DNA from 3 places in the Streptomyces sp. NPDC026394 genome. Region 3 is predicted to be linked to each of the others. Evidence: riboswitches for the same ligand, from Rfam matches in the RefSeq annotation. Region 3 holds a riboswitch; each other region holds the start of a gene.
What was found. A riboswitch is a leader RNA that binds a small molecule or an ion and turns the genes downstream of it on or off. The one in region 3 is predicted to bind cobalamin.
Positions count from the first base shown of each region.

Region 1: it holds a riboswitch for cobalamin, as region 3 does, so the genes downstream of both, ACZ4QV_RS23895 (CoA-acylating methylmalonate-semialdehyde dehydrogenase) here and ACZ4QV_RS01390 (ribonucleoside-diphosphate reductase subunit alpha) in region 3, are expected to answer to the same signal.
Region 2: it holds a riboswitch for cobalamin, as region 3 does, so the genes downstream of both, ACZ4QV_RS37395 (ABC transporter substrate-binding protein) here and ACZ4QV_RS01390 (ribonucleoside-diphosphate reductase subunit alpha) in region 3, are expected to answer to the same signal.

Region 1 covers NZ_JBVHPX010000010.1:241,409-246,156, reverse strand. The annotation lists gene ACZ4QV_RS23900 (acyl-CoA dehydrogenase family protein) at 1-742, opposite strand, end outside; gene ACZ4QV_RS23895 (CoA-acylating methylmalonate-semialdehyde dehydrogenase) at 748-2,247, opposite strand; cobalamin riboswitch at 2,453-2,625, opposite strand; gene ACZ4QV_RS23890 (short-chain fatty acyl-CoA regulator family protein) at 2,730-4,139, opposite strand; gene aceA (isocitrate lyase) at 4,504-4,748, shown strand, end outside.
Region 2 covers NZ_JBVHPX010000028.1:44,258-49,005, forward strand. The annotation lists gene ACZ4QV_RS37385 (ABC transporter ATP-binding protein) at 2-820, opposite strand; gene ACZ4QV_RS37390 (FecCD family ABC transporter permease) at 817-1,914, opposite strand; gene ACZ4QV_RS37395 (ABC transporter substrate-binding protein) at 1,911-2,960, opposite strand; cobalamin riboswitch at 2,991-3,174, opposite strand; gene ACZ4QV_RS37400 (class I SAM-dependent methyltransferase) at 3,269-4,018, opposite strand; gene ACZ4QV_RS37405 (MFS transporter) at 3,987-4,748, opposite strand, start outside.
Region 3 covers NZ_JBVHPX010000001.1:301,685-306,432, forward strand. The annotation lists gene ACZ4QV_RS01385 (ribonucleotide-diphosphate reductase subunit beta) at 1-947, opposite strand, end outside; gene ACZ4QV_RS01390 (ribonucleoside-diphosphate reductase subunit alpha) at 950-3,388, opposite strand; cobalamin riboswitch at 3,546-3,709, opposite strand; gene ACZ4QV_RS01395 (TolB family protein) at 4,052-4,748, shown strand, end outside.

The sequences.
Region 1 (4,748 bases), on a different contig from region 3:
GCCCGCTCATCGCGATACGGAAGCCGTCGCCCTCCGCACCGAGCCGCCGGCCGGCGGGGACGCGCACCTCGTCGAGGATCACCTGCCGGGTGGGCTGCGCGTTCCACCCCATCTTCTTCTCGTTGGCGCCGAACGACAGCCCCGGGTCGTCCCGCTCCACGAGGAACGCCGAGATGCCGCCGGGGCCGTCCTCGCCGGTACGGGCCATCACCACGTACACCTGCGAGGTCCCGGCGCCGGAGATGAACTGCTTCACTCCGGTCAGCACGTAGGAGTCGCCGTCGCGCACCGCACGCGTGCGCAGCGCCGCGGCGTCCGACCCGGCGCCCGGCTCGGTCAGGCAGTAGCTGCCCAGGTCGGCCATCGAGCACAGGCCGGGCAGCCGGCGGGCGCGCTGCGCGTCGTCGCCGTACCGGTCGATCATCCAGGCGACCATGTTGTGGATGGAGAGATAGCCCGCGATGGACGGGCAGGCGGTGGCCAGCACCTCGAAGACCAGCACGCCGTCCGCGCGGCTCAGCGCGGACCCGCCGTGCTCCTCCCGTACGTAGATCCCGCCGAGCCCGAGCCCGGCGGCCTTGCGCAGCACGTCCACGGGGAAGTGCTTGTCCTGGTCCCAGGCCACGGCGTGCGGCGCGATGTGCTCCTGCGCGAAGTCCAGCGTCGTCTCGACGATGGCGAGCTGGTCGGCGGTGAGTGAGGTCAGCGAGGCGGCCGTGGTGGCGGTGGTCATGACGCTCATCGCGCTCAGCCCATCGTCGGGAGGGTGAAGCTCGCGCCTTCCTTGACCCCGGGGGGCCAGCGCGAGGTGACGGTCTTGGTACGGGTGTAGAAGCGGATCGCGTCCGGGCCGTGCTGGTTCAGGTCGCCGAAGCCGGACCGCTTCCAGCCGCCGAAGGTGTGGTAAGCGACCGGCACCGGGATCGGCACGTTCACGCCGATCATGCCGGTGTCCACCCGGCGGCTGAAGTCCCGCGCGGTGTCGCCGTCGCGGGTGAAGATGGCCACGCCGTTGCCGTACGGGTGCTCCGTGGGCAGCCGCAGCGCCTCCTCGTAGTCCGCGGCCCGTACCACCGACAGGACCGGGCCGAAGATCTCCTCCTGGTAGATCCGCATGTCCGGGGTGACCCGGTCGAAGAGCGACGCGCCCGCGAAGAAGCCGTCCTCGTGGCCGGGCAGGGTGAAGCCGCGTCCGTCGACGACGAGTTCCGCGCCCTCGGTGACGCCGAGGTCCACATAGGCGCGGACCCGGTCCAGCGCGTCACGGCTCACCAGCGGCCCGAAGTCGGCGTGCGGGTCGTCGGAGCGGCCGACGCGCAGCGTGCCGACCCGCTCCTTGAGCCGCGCCACCAGCGCGTCGGCGGTCTCCTCGCCCACCGGCACGGCGACCGAGATCGCCATGCAGCGCTCACCCGCCGATCCGTACCCGGCGCCCACCAGCGCGTCCACCGCCTGGTCGAGGTCGGCGTCCGGCATCACGATGAGGTGGTTCTTGGCGCCGCCGAAGCACTGGGCGCGCTTGCCGTGCGCGGCGGCGGTCGCGTAGATGTGCGCGGCGATCGGCGTCGAGCCGACGAAGCCCAGCGCTTCGACGCGCGGGTCCGCCAGCAGCGTGTCCACCGCCTCCTTGCCGCCGTGGACGACATTGAATATGCCCGGCGGCAGTCCCGCCTCCAGGAACAGCTCGGCCAGCCGCAGCGGCACCGAAGGCGCCCGCTCGGACGGCTTGAGAAGGAACGCGTTGCCGCAGGCGATGGCCGGCGCGGCCTTCCACAGCGGGATCATCGCGGGGAAGTTGAACGGGGTGATCCCGGCCACCACGCCGATGGGGCGGCGCAGCGAGTGCACGTCGATGCCGGTACCGGCGTTGTCGGTGAACTCGCCCTTGAGCAGGTGCGGGACGCCGGCCGCGAACTCCACCACCTCCAGGCCGCGCTGGAGATCGCCGTGCGCGTCCGCGACCGTCTTGCCGTGCTCGCTCGACAGCAGCCGGGCCAGCGCGTCCCGCTCGCCCTCCACCAGGCGCAGGAAGTTCAGCAGGACGCGGGCGCGCCGCTGCGGGTTCCACTCGCCCCACTCGGGCTGGGCGGCCGCGGCGTCGGCGACGGCGGCCGCCGTCTCGGCCTGGCCGGCGAGCGGCACCCGGGCCTGCACGGTGCCGGTGTTGGGGTCGTACACCTCGCCGTGCGCGCCCGATGTTCCCGGTACGTGCTCGCCGCCGATGAAATGGGTCAGTTCTCGGACCATGGGGGCCTGCTCTCGTCAGGTGAGATCCGGGGATGGCACGGCCGGGCCCACGGGCGGCGCGGATGGCGCGCGGACCGTGGCGGGGCCGTGGGACGCGAAAGGCGTGGAACCGTCAGCGCGCGGGCGGTGCCGCGGGCCGGGCCGGATCACCTGGGTTGTGGGTACGCACCGATGCCATGCGTGTCTGCTCCATCCTCGTGGACAACACGGAACAACACCCGCGGCCGGTATCCTGGCTTCCGGATCGTCGTGCGCCGCCCGCCTTCCCGACGCACCCGCGTCAGTGGCGTGTTGCTCGGCGTCGCACTCCCCGGTCACAGTGGCGGGACCACGCCGGATTCGCACCGGCTTCCCTGCACCGCGGGCCTACGTCACGAACATATAGTTGGACGTCCTAGTAAGTCCAGGGGGATCGGTGATCTTCCGGGTGCCCCGGGGCGGGCCGCTGGGACCGCGTACGCCTCTCAGCCGTCCCGTACCCCTCAGCCCTCCCGCACCGGATACGGCACGAACGTGCTGCTGTTCTCGTCGATGGCCAGGGGACGGCCGAGCGGCGGCACGGCGCGCTGCGGGCACTCCAGGCGTTCGCAGACCCGGCAGCCCATGCCGATGGGGATGGCGGCACCGGCGTTGTCCAGGTCGAGGCCGTCGGAGTAGACCAGCCGGGAGGCGTGCCGGATCTCGCAGCCGAGGCCGATGGCGAAGGTCTTGCCCGGATCGCCCCAGCCGCCGCGGTGCCGGGTGACGGTGCGGGCCGTCCACAGGTAGCGGCGGCCGTCCGGCATGGCGGCGATCTGCACGTGGATACGGCTGGGCGCGGTGAACGCCTCGTAGACGTTCCACAGCGGGCAGGTACCACCCGCCCGGGAGAAGTGGAAGCCGGTGGCGGACTGCCGCTTGGACATGTTGCCGGCCCGGTCGACGCGGACGAAGGAGAACGGGACCCCGCGCCGGCGCGGCCGTTGCAGGGTGCTCAGCCGGTGGCACACCGTCTCGTACCCGAGGCCGAACCGGTCGGTCAGCCGCTCGATGTCGTACCGCAGCTCCTCGGCCGCGGCGTGGAACGGGCCGTACGGCAGCACCAGCGCCGCCGCGAAGTAGTTGGCGATCCCGATCCTGGCCAGCGACCAGGCCGTCGTGCCCTCCTCGAAGTCCTCGGAGGCGGGCCGCGACAGCTCCTCGCCGGCCTCCAGCAGCGCGAGCTGGGTCGCCATGCGGAAGGCGCGCTGCCCGGGCCGCAGTCCCGCCGACAGGCGCAGCACCCGGGCGGACGGATCGTAGTGGTGCAGCGGCCCGTCGGGCGTGTCGACGAGGCGTACGCCGTGCCGTCCGGTGAGCCGGGCGGTCAGGGCGCGTCCCGCCTCACCGGGGCGGATGCCCAGCTCGGCGGCGAGTTCCTCGGCGGCGGTGTCGGCCTCGTGCAGGTAGTTCTGCCGCCGGTAGAAGAACTCGCGGATCTCCTCGTGCGGGGAGAGCGGCGCGGCCGGGTCGGTGCCGCCGCCGTCCCGGCCCTCCGCCACCTCCGCCAGCCGCTCGGTCAGCGCCAGGTTGCGCCGCCCGAGGCCGAGCAGCACCGACGCCACCGCGGGCTGCCGGGAAGCGAGTTCGGACAGGTCGGTGGGGGAGATCCGGCCGGCGGCCAGCTCGTCGGCGAGCGCCTCGCGCAGGTCGGCCAGCATCCGGCTGGTGTCGCGCTCGGAGAAGAAGCCGGGGTCCACCCCGAAGGTCTCGGTCAGCCGCAGCAGTACGGGCACGGTCAGCGGCCGTGAGTCGTGCTCCATCTGGTTCAGGTAGCTGGGCGAGATGGCCAGGACGCGGGCCAGCGCCGCCTGGCTGAACCCGCGCTCCTCCCGCAGCCGGCGCAGCCGCGCCCCGGCGTAGATCTTGCTCACGGTGTCCCCTCCGTCGCTGCCGCCCGGCTCACCCTAGTCGCCGTACGGCGGTCACGGACCTTCGCAACCTTGGCAGAAAGGTGCCACAAGATGGGCAGAACTTGGCTGCGGGCCACCGTTGATGGCACCAAGTGCCACTGCCAGAGTCGGTGGTGCGGCCCCCCGGCAGCATTGCTCACCCCGCCACCGGGACCTCCGGCGGGCCGCACCTCAGCAATTCGTGGCGCTGCTACGGCACTCGGTGCACGCGGTGCCGAGGATTCGCACCCTTCACCGGCAGTCCACCACAGCAGCCCACCACCCACCACCACAGAGCAGTCCACGGCTCAGCACAGCGGTCCGAGCGAACACCCGGGAGATGGTCATGGCACAGACAGGTACCGAGACGGCCGAGGAACTGGCCCGGCGGTGGGCGACCGACCCGCGGTGGCAGGGCACCACCCGTACCCACAGCGCCGCCGACGTGCTGCGGCTCTCCGGCAGCGTCCGCGAGGAGCACACCCTGGCCCGGCGCGGCGCCGAGCGCCTGTGGCGGCAACTCCACGAGCAGGACTACCTCCACGCCCTCGGCGCGCTGACCGGCGGCCAGGCCGTGCAGCAGGTCAAGGC
Region 2 (4,748 bases), on a different contig from region 3:
CTCAGGAACCGGAGGGCCCCGGCACCGCCACGGCCGGCCGGTCGCGTTCCCCGGGCAGGAACGACACCTGCGGCGCACCCGTACGCGGACTGACGGTGACCTCGGCCGTCACGCCGTACACCTCGGCCAGCAGCTCCTCGGTCAGCACCTCGGCGGGTGGCCCTGATGCCGTGACCTGCCCCTCGCACAGGACGTACAGGCGATCGCAGTAGTACGCGGCGAGGTTGAGATCGTGCAGTGCCACCAGGGCCGTGGCGGGCAGCCCGCGCAGGATGCCGAGCACCGTCAACTGATGCCGTACGTCCAGGTGGTTGGTCGGCTCGTCGAGGACCAGCAGGGAGGGCCGCTGGGCCAGGGCACGGGCGATGAGCACCCGCTGGCGCTCGCCGCCGGAGAGCCGGTCGAAGGACCGGTCCGTCAGCCCGGCCGCGTCCACCGACTCCAGAGCCCACGCCACCAGTGAGGCGTCCTCGGCGCTGTCTCCGTCCAGCAGCCGCTTGTGCGGTGTGCGGCCCATCGCGACGACCTCGCGCACGGTCAGGTCGAAGTCGGCGGCCGACTCCTGCACCACGGCGGCCACCGTGCGGGCCAGCCGCCGCACCGGCAGCGACCAGGCGTCCGTGCCGTCCACCCGGACCTGCCCCGCGTCGGGCCGCAGCACCCGGTAGACGGCGCGCAGCAGGCTGGACTTGCCGCTGCCGTTGGGCCCGACCAGGCCGACCACCTCGCCGGGCCGGGCGGTCAGGGACACGTCGCGCACCAGACGGTGTGCCCCGGCGGTGAGCGTGAGGCCGTCGACGGTCAGTTCGGTCGCGCTCATGCCACTCCTCGGTGCACGGTACGGCGGGCGTCCCGGCGCATCAGCCACAGGAAGAACGGTCCGCCGCACAGTGCGGTCAGCACACCGACGGGGATCTCCATGGGCGCGGCGACGGTACGCGCCGCGATGTCGGCCCAGATCAGGAACACCGCGCCGGCCAGTGCGGCGGCGGGCAGCACCCGGCGGTGGTCACCGCCCACGAACAGGCGCACCACGTGCGGCAGCATCAGGCCCACGAAGCCGATCGGTCCGGCCGCGGCCACCAGGACGCCGGTGACGAGCGAGAGCAGGACGAACATCCGGGCCCGGAACCGGGCCACGTCCAGCCCCATCGTGGTGGCGGCCTCCTCGCCCGCCAGCAGCAGGTTCAGCGACCGTGCCTGGACGAGCAGGACGGCGATGCCCAGCAGCAGCGCCAGGCCCGGCAGCCACAACGTGCCCCACTGCACCCCGCCGAGGCCCCCGAGGGTCCAGGCGAGGACCGCCCGGGCCTCGTTGCCCCGGTCGGAGGTCAGCAGCAGGATGTCCATCACCGCCGTGAGGACCGCCGCCATCGCCACTCCCGACAGCACCAGCCGTACCGAGGTGATGCGCCCGCCGGTACGCGCCGTCGTGTAGACGAGCAGCAGGGTCAGCAGCGCGCCGGCGAAGGCGGCGGCCGACAGCGACACCGGACCGAACAGGCTCACCCCGAAGACGATCACCATGACGGCGCCCAGGGACGCCCCCGAGGAGACACCCAGCAGATACGGCTCCGCCAGCGGGTTGCGGACCAGTGCCTGCATGGCCGTACCGATCACCGCGAGTCCCGCGCCCGTCACCGCGCCGAGCGCCACCCGCGGAGCCCGTACGTCCAGCACGATGGTCTCGCGCGCCCGGGACCACCCCGGGTCCGGCAGGTCGGCGCCCAGCGCGTGGGTCACGATGCCCCACACCTCGCCGGGCGGCACGTGCACCGACCCGATCGCCATCCCCGCCGTGGCGGAGACCAGCAGCAACACCCCGAGAACGACGAGGGTGACGGCGAAGGACCGGCGGCGCGGCGGCGTCTCGTGCCGGTGCTCGCGGACGACCGCCGTCCCGGCGGCGGTCACCGGAACCGCTCGGGGTGCAGGGCGCGGGCCAGCTCCTCCACCGCGTACGGCGGCCGCACCCCCACCAGGGTCGCGGTCAGCGGCAGGACGACGAACCGCTTGTTCTTGACCGCGGGCACGTCGGCCAGCGCGGGCTGCGACAGCAGGAACTTCTTCTTCTGCTCGACGCTCCCGGCCCCCGCGTAGTCGTAGATCGCGATGACCTCGGGCTTCCGGTCGACTACCTGCTCCCAGGACGCGTCCCCGAAGACCTTGTCCAGGTCCGCGAACACGTTCCGGCCGCCCGCGAGCTGGATGATCTCGGTGCCGAGGCTCTTGCCGCCGGCGGTGAAGGCCGCCTTGTCGCCGCTGTCGTACACGAAGACCGGTACGGCGGGGGCGCCCTTGACCGCCCCGGTGGCCCGGTCCACCCGCGCCTTGAGGTCGGCGGCCAGCTTGTCGGCCCGTTCCCGGATGCCGAAGATGCTGCCGACGGTGCGGACCTCGTCGTACGCGTCCTGCATGGACACCTGCTTCTTCCCGCAGTACTCGCGGTTGAGGTAGGTGTTGATCCCGGCGTCGGCGAACGCCTTGCGCGAGCGGCCCTCGTTCTCGGCGAAGGCGCTGGCGTACCCGCCGTAGACGAGGTCCGGATCGGCTTCCAGAACGGTCTCGAAGGACGGCTCCTTCTTCGCCAGTTTCGGCAGCGCCTCGTAGTCCTTGCGCAGCTCCGGCAGGACGGCCGAGTCGGGGAAGGCGGTGCCGATCATGCGGTCCTCGAGTCCCAGCGCCAGCATCAGTTCGGCGGGGTGCTGGTGGATGGTGAGGACCCGGGAGGGCGGCTTCCGGTAGGTGGTACGGATGCCGCAGTTGTCGATGGTGACCGGGAAACCTTTCGCCGCGGTGGCCGCGGGCTCCGCGTCACCCGCGGTGTCCCGCGCCGTGCCGCAGCCGCCCAGCAGGACGGCGGACAGGGCCAGGGCCACCGCAGGTGCCGCGACGCGCCGGAACCGGCGCCGCCGGGCGGCGGGGGAAGAAAAGGGGGGACGGGTCGTGCCGTCGTACACGTAGAGCCTCCTGCGGAGTCCGCGCTCCTCGGAACGGGCCCGCGACAGGCCAGTGTCCTGACTCCCGGATCGACGTCCCCCCGGCCTTCCCGCGCCGCGCGCGGTGGCCCGATCTGCCTGATGAAGGGTCACTCCCCGGTCACAGTGGCGGGACCGCGCCGGAATCGCACCGGCTTCCTGTCTCCCGTCGCGGTGATGACCAGGTGATATTACGGTCGGTCGGACCGGGGGCAAAGGGCGCGCGTACGGTTCCGCGCGCCGTCTACGGTGTGCGGGCGACGGGCCGGCCGTGCGGCCCGGCGCCCCGGTCACGCCGCGCGGACCGCCCGGAGCACCAGCCGTTCGGCGTCCTGGTCGTACGGGCGGCCGTCGAAGCCACCGAAGACCTCGACCTCCTGGAAGCCCGCCTCCCCGGCCATCCGCCGCAACTCCACGGCGCTGTAGACGAACCAGACCAGGCTCGTACGCGTCACCCGGTCGCCCCGCACGAGCACCCAGTCGCTGCGCAACCGTGCCCAGTCGTCCAGCACCGTGTCGGTCTGCACCAGCAGGTCGTCACCGCGCTGCACCACCTTCGGCGGGGTGACCTTACGGGCCAGCAGTTCCTTTCCGGCCATGTCCAGAAGCAGGGTCCCGCCGGGCGCCAGGCAGTCGTGCATCGTGCGCAGCACACGGGCGTTGTCGGCGGGGTCCTCGAAATAGCCGAAGGACGTGAACATGTTGAGAACCACGTCGAAGGCCCCGGGCTCGGTGAACTCCCGCATGTCGGACTGGACGTACCGGGCGGAGACTCCGGCGTCGGCGGCCCGCTTCCGGGCGCGGTCCAGCATCGCCGGGCTGCGGTCCACACCCGTCACACCGAATCCCCGGCGCGCGAGCGGAACGGTGAACACCCCCGGGCCGCAGCACAGGTCCAGCACCCGGGCCCCGGCCGGGAAGGCCAGCAGGGGAGAGGTGTCGAGCAGCTCCTCGGCCTGGGCGTGGCGCCCGTCGGAGAACAGGAAGTCGTAGAACTCGGTCCAGAAGTCATCGTCCTGGAATCCGCCCGTGTGCGTCATCGGGTACCGGTGTTCCTTCCGTGAGGTCGGTGAGGTCCGTGCGGGGGGTGGTGGGGGTGAGGTCGGCGGGAGCGGTGCCGCGCCCGCGCCGCAGGGCGAGCAGGAGCGGCGGCAGCAGGACGCACTGGGCCGCGGCGAACAGCCAGAACCAGCCCGCGTGCCCGGCGCGTTCGCCGAAGCCGTAGAGCTGCCCGCCCAGCACGCCGCTGGCACAGGCGCCCAGGCCGGCGGCGAGCCGCTGCTGTCCGAAGACCACGGCGTCCGAGCGCGGACTGCGGCGCAGGGCCTCCAGGTCGTTCTTGAGGAAGAGCACGATGTCGCCGAGCGTGATGAGGACACCGCCCGCCAGCAGGGCGGTCCGCGTACCGGCTGCCAGGACCGCCATCCCGGCGGCCAGGCCCGCGAACCCGATCGCCAGCGCGACGGGGTACCTCATCCGCCGGATGGCGCCCGACGCGAGCGGCTGGACGACGATGACCAGGACGAAGCAGGTCAGCAGCACCAGGCTGTAGAACTCGCTGGAGGCCCGCTCGACGGCGTACACGGCGAGGTAGTGCTGGAAGTGGAAGTAGAGGTAGAACGCCAGGCCGTTGGCGACGAAGGGGAGGACGGCGATACCGGTGAGCAGGCCCTGGCCGGACGCCGGTGCGCTGCTGGACCGGTCCTTCTCCGGCCCCACCGCCGGCAGACGCGCATGCCCCACGGCCACCACGGCGAACAGCGCCGTCAC
Region 3 (4,748 bases):
TCCGAGCCGTACACCGGCGCGAAGCCGAGGCGCTGCAGACGCTGGTCGGCGACGCACTGGAGGTACTCGCGCATCGACTCGGTGTTCATGCCCGGCAGCCCCTCGCCGCACAGGTCACGGCCGAACTGGAGCTCGGCCTCGACGGCCTCCTTGAGCATGTCGGTGACCTGGCCCTCCAGCTCGTCGTCGAAGAGGTCGGGCTCCTCCTCGCGCACCGTGTCCACGACCGAGAACGCGAACTCCATGTGCATGGTCTCGTCGCGGAAGACCCAGTTGGTGCCGGTCGCCAGGCCGTGCAGCAGACCGCGCGAGCGGAACCAGTACACGTACGCGAAGGCGCCGTAGAAGAAGAGGCCCTCGATGCAGGCCGCGAAGCAGATCAGGTTCAGCAGGAAGCGGCGGCGGTCGGCCTTCGACTCCAGCCGGTCGATGGACTCGACCGAGTCCATCCACTTGAAGCAGAACTCGGCCTTCTCGCGGATGGAGGGGATGTTCTCCACGGCGGCGAACGCGGCCGCGCGGTCCTCCGGATCGGGCAGGTAGGTGTCCAGCAGCGTCAGATAGAACTGGACGTGCACGGCCTCCTCGAAGAGCTGCCGGCTCAGGTAGAGCCGCGCCTCGGGGGAGTTGATGTGCTTGTAGAGCGTCAGGACCAGGTTGTTCGCCACGATCGAGTCACCGGTCGCGAAGAACGCGACGAGCCGGCCGATCATGTGCTGCTCGCCGGGCGACAGCTTGGCGAGGTCGGCCACGTCGGAGTGGAGGTCGACCTCCTCCACGGTCCAGGTGTTCTTGATCGCGTCCCGGTAGCGGTCGTAGAAGTCCGGGTAGCGCATCGGGCGCAGGGTCAGCTCGAAGCCCGGGTCGAGCAGGTTCTTGCTGCCGGTGGTGGCGGTGTGCGAGGCGGCAGCGGACGTCGTCTCGTTCTTTTCGGGTGCGGTCGTCATGATTACTGGCATGCCTCGCAGGACTCGGGGTTTTCCAGGGAGCAGGCGACGGCCTCGGGGTCGGCCGCCTGGGCGGGGACGGGAGCGGTCTGCGCGCCCCCGCCCGTACCGCGCGCGGACTGGGCGATACGGGTCGCCGGCCGCGAGCGGAGGTAGTAGGTGGTCTTGATGCCGCGCTTCCAGGCGTACGCGTACATCGAGCTGAGCTTGCCGATGGTCGGGGACGCCATGAACAGGTTCAGCGACTGGCTCTGGTCGAGGTAGGGCGTACGGTCCGCCGCCATGTCGATCAGCGCGCGCTGCGGGATCTCCCATGCCGTGCGGTACAGCGCGCGGGTCTCGGCGGGAATCCAGTCCAGCTCCTGCACCGAGCCGTTGGCCTCGCGCAGTGCGTCACGGGTGCGGGCGTCCCACAGGCCCAGCGCCTTCAGCTCTTCGATCAGGTACGCGTTGACCTGGAGGAACTCGCCCGACAGCGTCTCGCGCTTGAACAGGTTCGAGACCTGCGGCTCGATGCACTCGTACACGCCCGCGATGGAGGCGATGGTGGCGGTCGGCGCGATGGCCAGCAGCAGCGAGTTGCGCATACCGGTCTTCGCGATACGGGCGCGCAGCGCCGCCCACCGGTCCGCCCAGCGCGGCTCGGCGTTCGGGTAGTGGTCCGGGTGCAGCACGCCCCGGGCCGTACGCGTCGCGGACCAGGCCGGGTGCGGGCCGTGCCGCTCGGCGAGGCCGGCGGACGCCTCGTACGCCGCGAGCATGATCCGCTCGGAGATACGGGTGGACAGCTCGCGCGCCTCGGGCGAGTCGAAGCCCAGCCGCAGCCGGAAGAAGACGTCCTGGAGGCCCATCAGGCCCAGGCCCACCGGGCGCCAGCGGGAGTTGGAGGTGCCGGCCTGCTCGGTCGGGTAGAAGTTGATGTCCACCACGCGGTCGAGGAAGGTCACCGCGGTGCGGACCGTGGCGTCCAGCCGCTCCCAGTCCATCTCGCCGTTGTCACCCAGGTGGGCGGCGAGGTTGACCGAGCCGAGGTTGCAGACGGCGGTCTCGCCGTCGTCGGTGACCTCCAGGATCTCGGTGCACAGGTTCGAGGAGTGCACGACCTTGCCGGGCTCGGCGGTCTGGTTCGCGGTGCGGTTGGCGGCGTCCTTGAAGGTCATCCAGCCGTTGCCGGTCTGCGCGAGGGTGCGCATCATCCGCGAGTACAGGACCCGGGCCGGGACCTGCTTGACGGCGCGGCCCTCGGCCTCCGCCTTGCGGTACGCGGCGTCGAACTCGTCGCCGTACAGATCCACCAGCTCGGGCGCGTCGCTGGGGGAGAACAGCGACCAGTCGGCGTCCGCCTCGACGCGGCGCATGAACTCGTCGGGGATCCAGTGCGCGATGTTCAGGTTGTGGGTGCGCCGGGCCTCCTCGCCCGTGTTGTCGCGCAGCTCCAGGAACTCCTCCAGGTCCGCGTGCCAGGTCTCCAGGTAGACGCAGGCGGCGCCCTTGCGCCGGCCGCCCTGGTTCACGGCCGCGACCGAGGCGTCCAGGGTGCGCAGGAACGGCACGATGCCGTTGGAGTGGCCGTTGGTGCCGCGGATCAGCGAGCCGCGGGCGCGGACCCGGGAGTACGACAGGCCGATGCCGCCGGCGTGCTTCGACAGCCGGGCCACCTGGTGGTAGCGGTCGTAGATCGAGTCCAGCTCGTCCAGCGGGGAGTCCAGCAGGTAGCAGGAGGACATCTGCGGGTGCCGGGTACCGGAGTTGAACAGGGTGGGCGAGGAGGGCAGGTACGACAGCGTGCTGGTCAGCCGGTACAGCTCGGCGACGTCGGCGAGTGCCCGCTCGCTGTGGTCCTCGGCCAGGCCGCAGGCCACCCGCAGCAGGAAGTGCTGCGGGGTCTCGATCACCTGGCGGGAGATCGGGTGGCGCAGCAGGTAGCGGGAGTGCAGGGTACGCAGGCCGAAGTAGCCGAACCGGTCGTCGGCGCCGTCCGTCAGCGCGCGCTCCACCAGCTCGTCCAGGCGGTCCGCGTGGGTCCGTACGAACTCCGCCGTGCTGTCGGCGATCAGGCCCTCGCGGTGGCCGACGGCGACGGAGGCGGAGAAGGCGACCGCCCCCTCCGCGGCCGCCTCCTCCGCGATGGCGCGGGTCAGCAGGCGGGCGGCCAGCTTGGAGTACTGCGGCTCGTCGCCGATCAGGCCGGCCGCGGCCTCCATGGCCAGCGAGCGCAGCTCGGCCTCGTCGGAACCGGGGTGGCGGCCGCGCAGCGCGGCGGCGGCGATCTTGCCCGGGTCGGTGGCGGGCAGGTCGACGGTGAGGTCGGTCAGCGTGTGCAGCAGGGCGGCGCCGGGGCCGTCCGTGGCCTGGCCGCCGTGGCCCTGCCGGGGCTGCGTGTCCTTCGCGGGCTGCACGACCTGCTCGGCTGCTGCGGGCTCCGTTGGCGCGATGGTCACGTGCTGCTCTCCCTCACTCGGCGGGGGCCTGGGGAGGGCACGGGGCGCGTACGGGCGTGCGGCACCCCCGGTACGGCAAGGGGCGCGCGGGCACACCGCGCAGCGTCCACCGGTCCAACCCGCGAGACCCGGACGTATCGACGTCCGCGCCGGTCCTGGCGCGGGCGTACTGTGGGCAGGTCTTCGGACTCACGGGTGCGGATTGACGCACTTCGTACACCGTTGCGGGACAGTTCCGGATTCGCACCGGATTCCCCTGCGACGACAGCGAGCACGAGCATACATCTTGTGCTGCCTCGTGCACCCACCCCCATATCTTGTGTCGCGTTGGCGCGGGGATGTCCGGAGCCGTGGTATTCGACGGCCGTTCCGGGGCGGTTTCCCGGGGTTTTCCGGGGCCTCCGAGAGGGTGCCACGCGGTGGCTCCGGGGCTGTTCCCGGGGGTCGGGGCCGTTCGCCGGGCCATCCGCCCGGCCGTTCGCCGGGCCGTTCGGCGGGCCGTTCGGCGGGCCGTCCGCCGCGGCCTGGACGGGGGCTGATGCAGGGGGCGTATTGGTGGCGCGGAATGCCCCTGACGCGTTGACCGGGGCTCCTGGAGCGTATTGGCTCCTTGTCTGCTCCGTCGGTCGGCGGGGCGGGTGGGGGCCTTGTGCGAGGGGGAACATGCGAGGAACCGGTGCGGCGCGCGGCGCCGTGCGCGTCGTGGGGCTGATGGCGGGGGCGTGCGTCGTGGCAGGGGTGCTGACGGCGTCACCGGCAGCCGCCGCGGGGCGGGCGGCTCCGGCCACCGAGCGGGTCGGTGTTGCCATGGACGGGACGCAGGGAAACGGTTTTTCGGGCGATCCGGAGCTCAGCGCGAACGGGCGGTTCGTGGCATTCACCTCGGAAGCCACCGATCTGGGGCCCACGGACACCAACGGCCAGCAAAACGTCTACGTCAAGGATTTACGGACGGGAAAGGTCGACCTGGTCAGCGTCGCCGGTGACGGCACGCCCGGTGACGCCCTCTCCGGATCGCCCGGGATCAGCGCCGACGGACGGTATGTGGCCTTCTGCTCCGGCGCGGCGAACCTGGTCCCCGGCGACACCAACGGCGAGGGCGACGTCTTCGTCCACGACCGCCGCACCGGGCGCACCGTGAGTCCCACCGCGGGCGCCGGGAGGTCCCCGTACGGATACGGGGTGCAGAACTTCGCCCTCAGCGGCGACGGCCACCGCCTCGCCTTCGGCTCCTACCGCCCGGACCTGGTGCCCGGCGACACCAACGAGCGCCTGGACATCTTCGTCCACGATGTGCAGAAGGGAACGACGCGACGGGTCAGCGTGGCGAGCGACGGCACCCAGGCGAACGCCCCGTCCG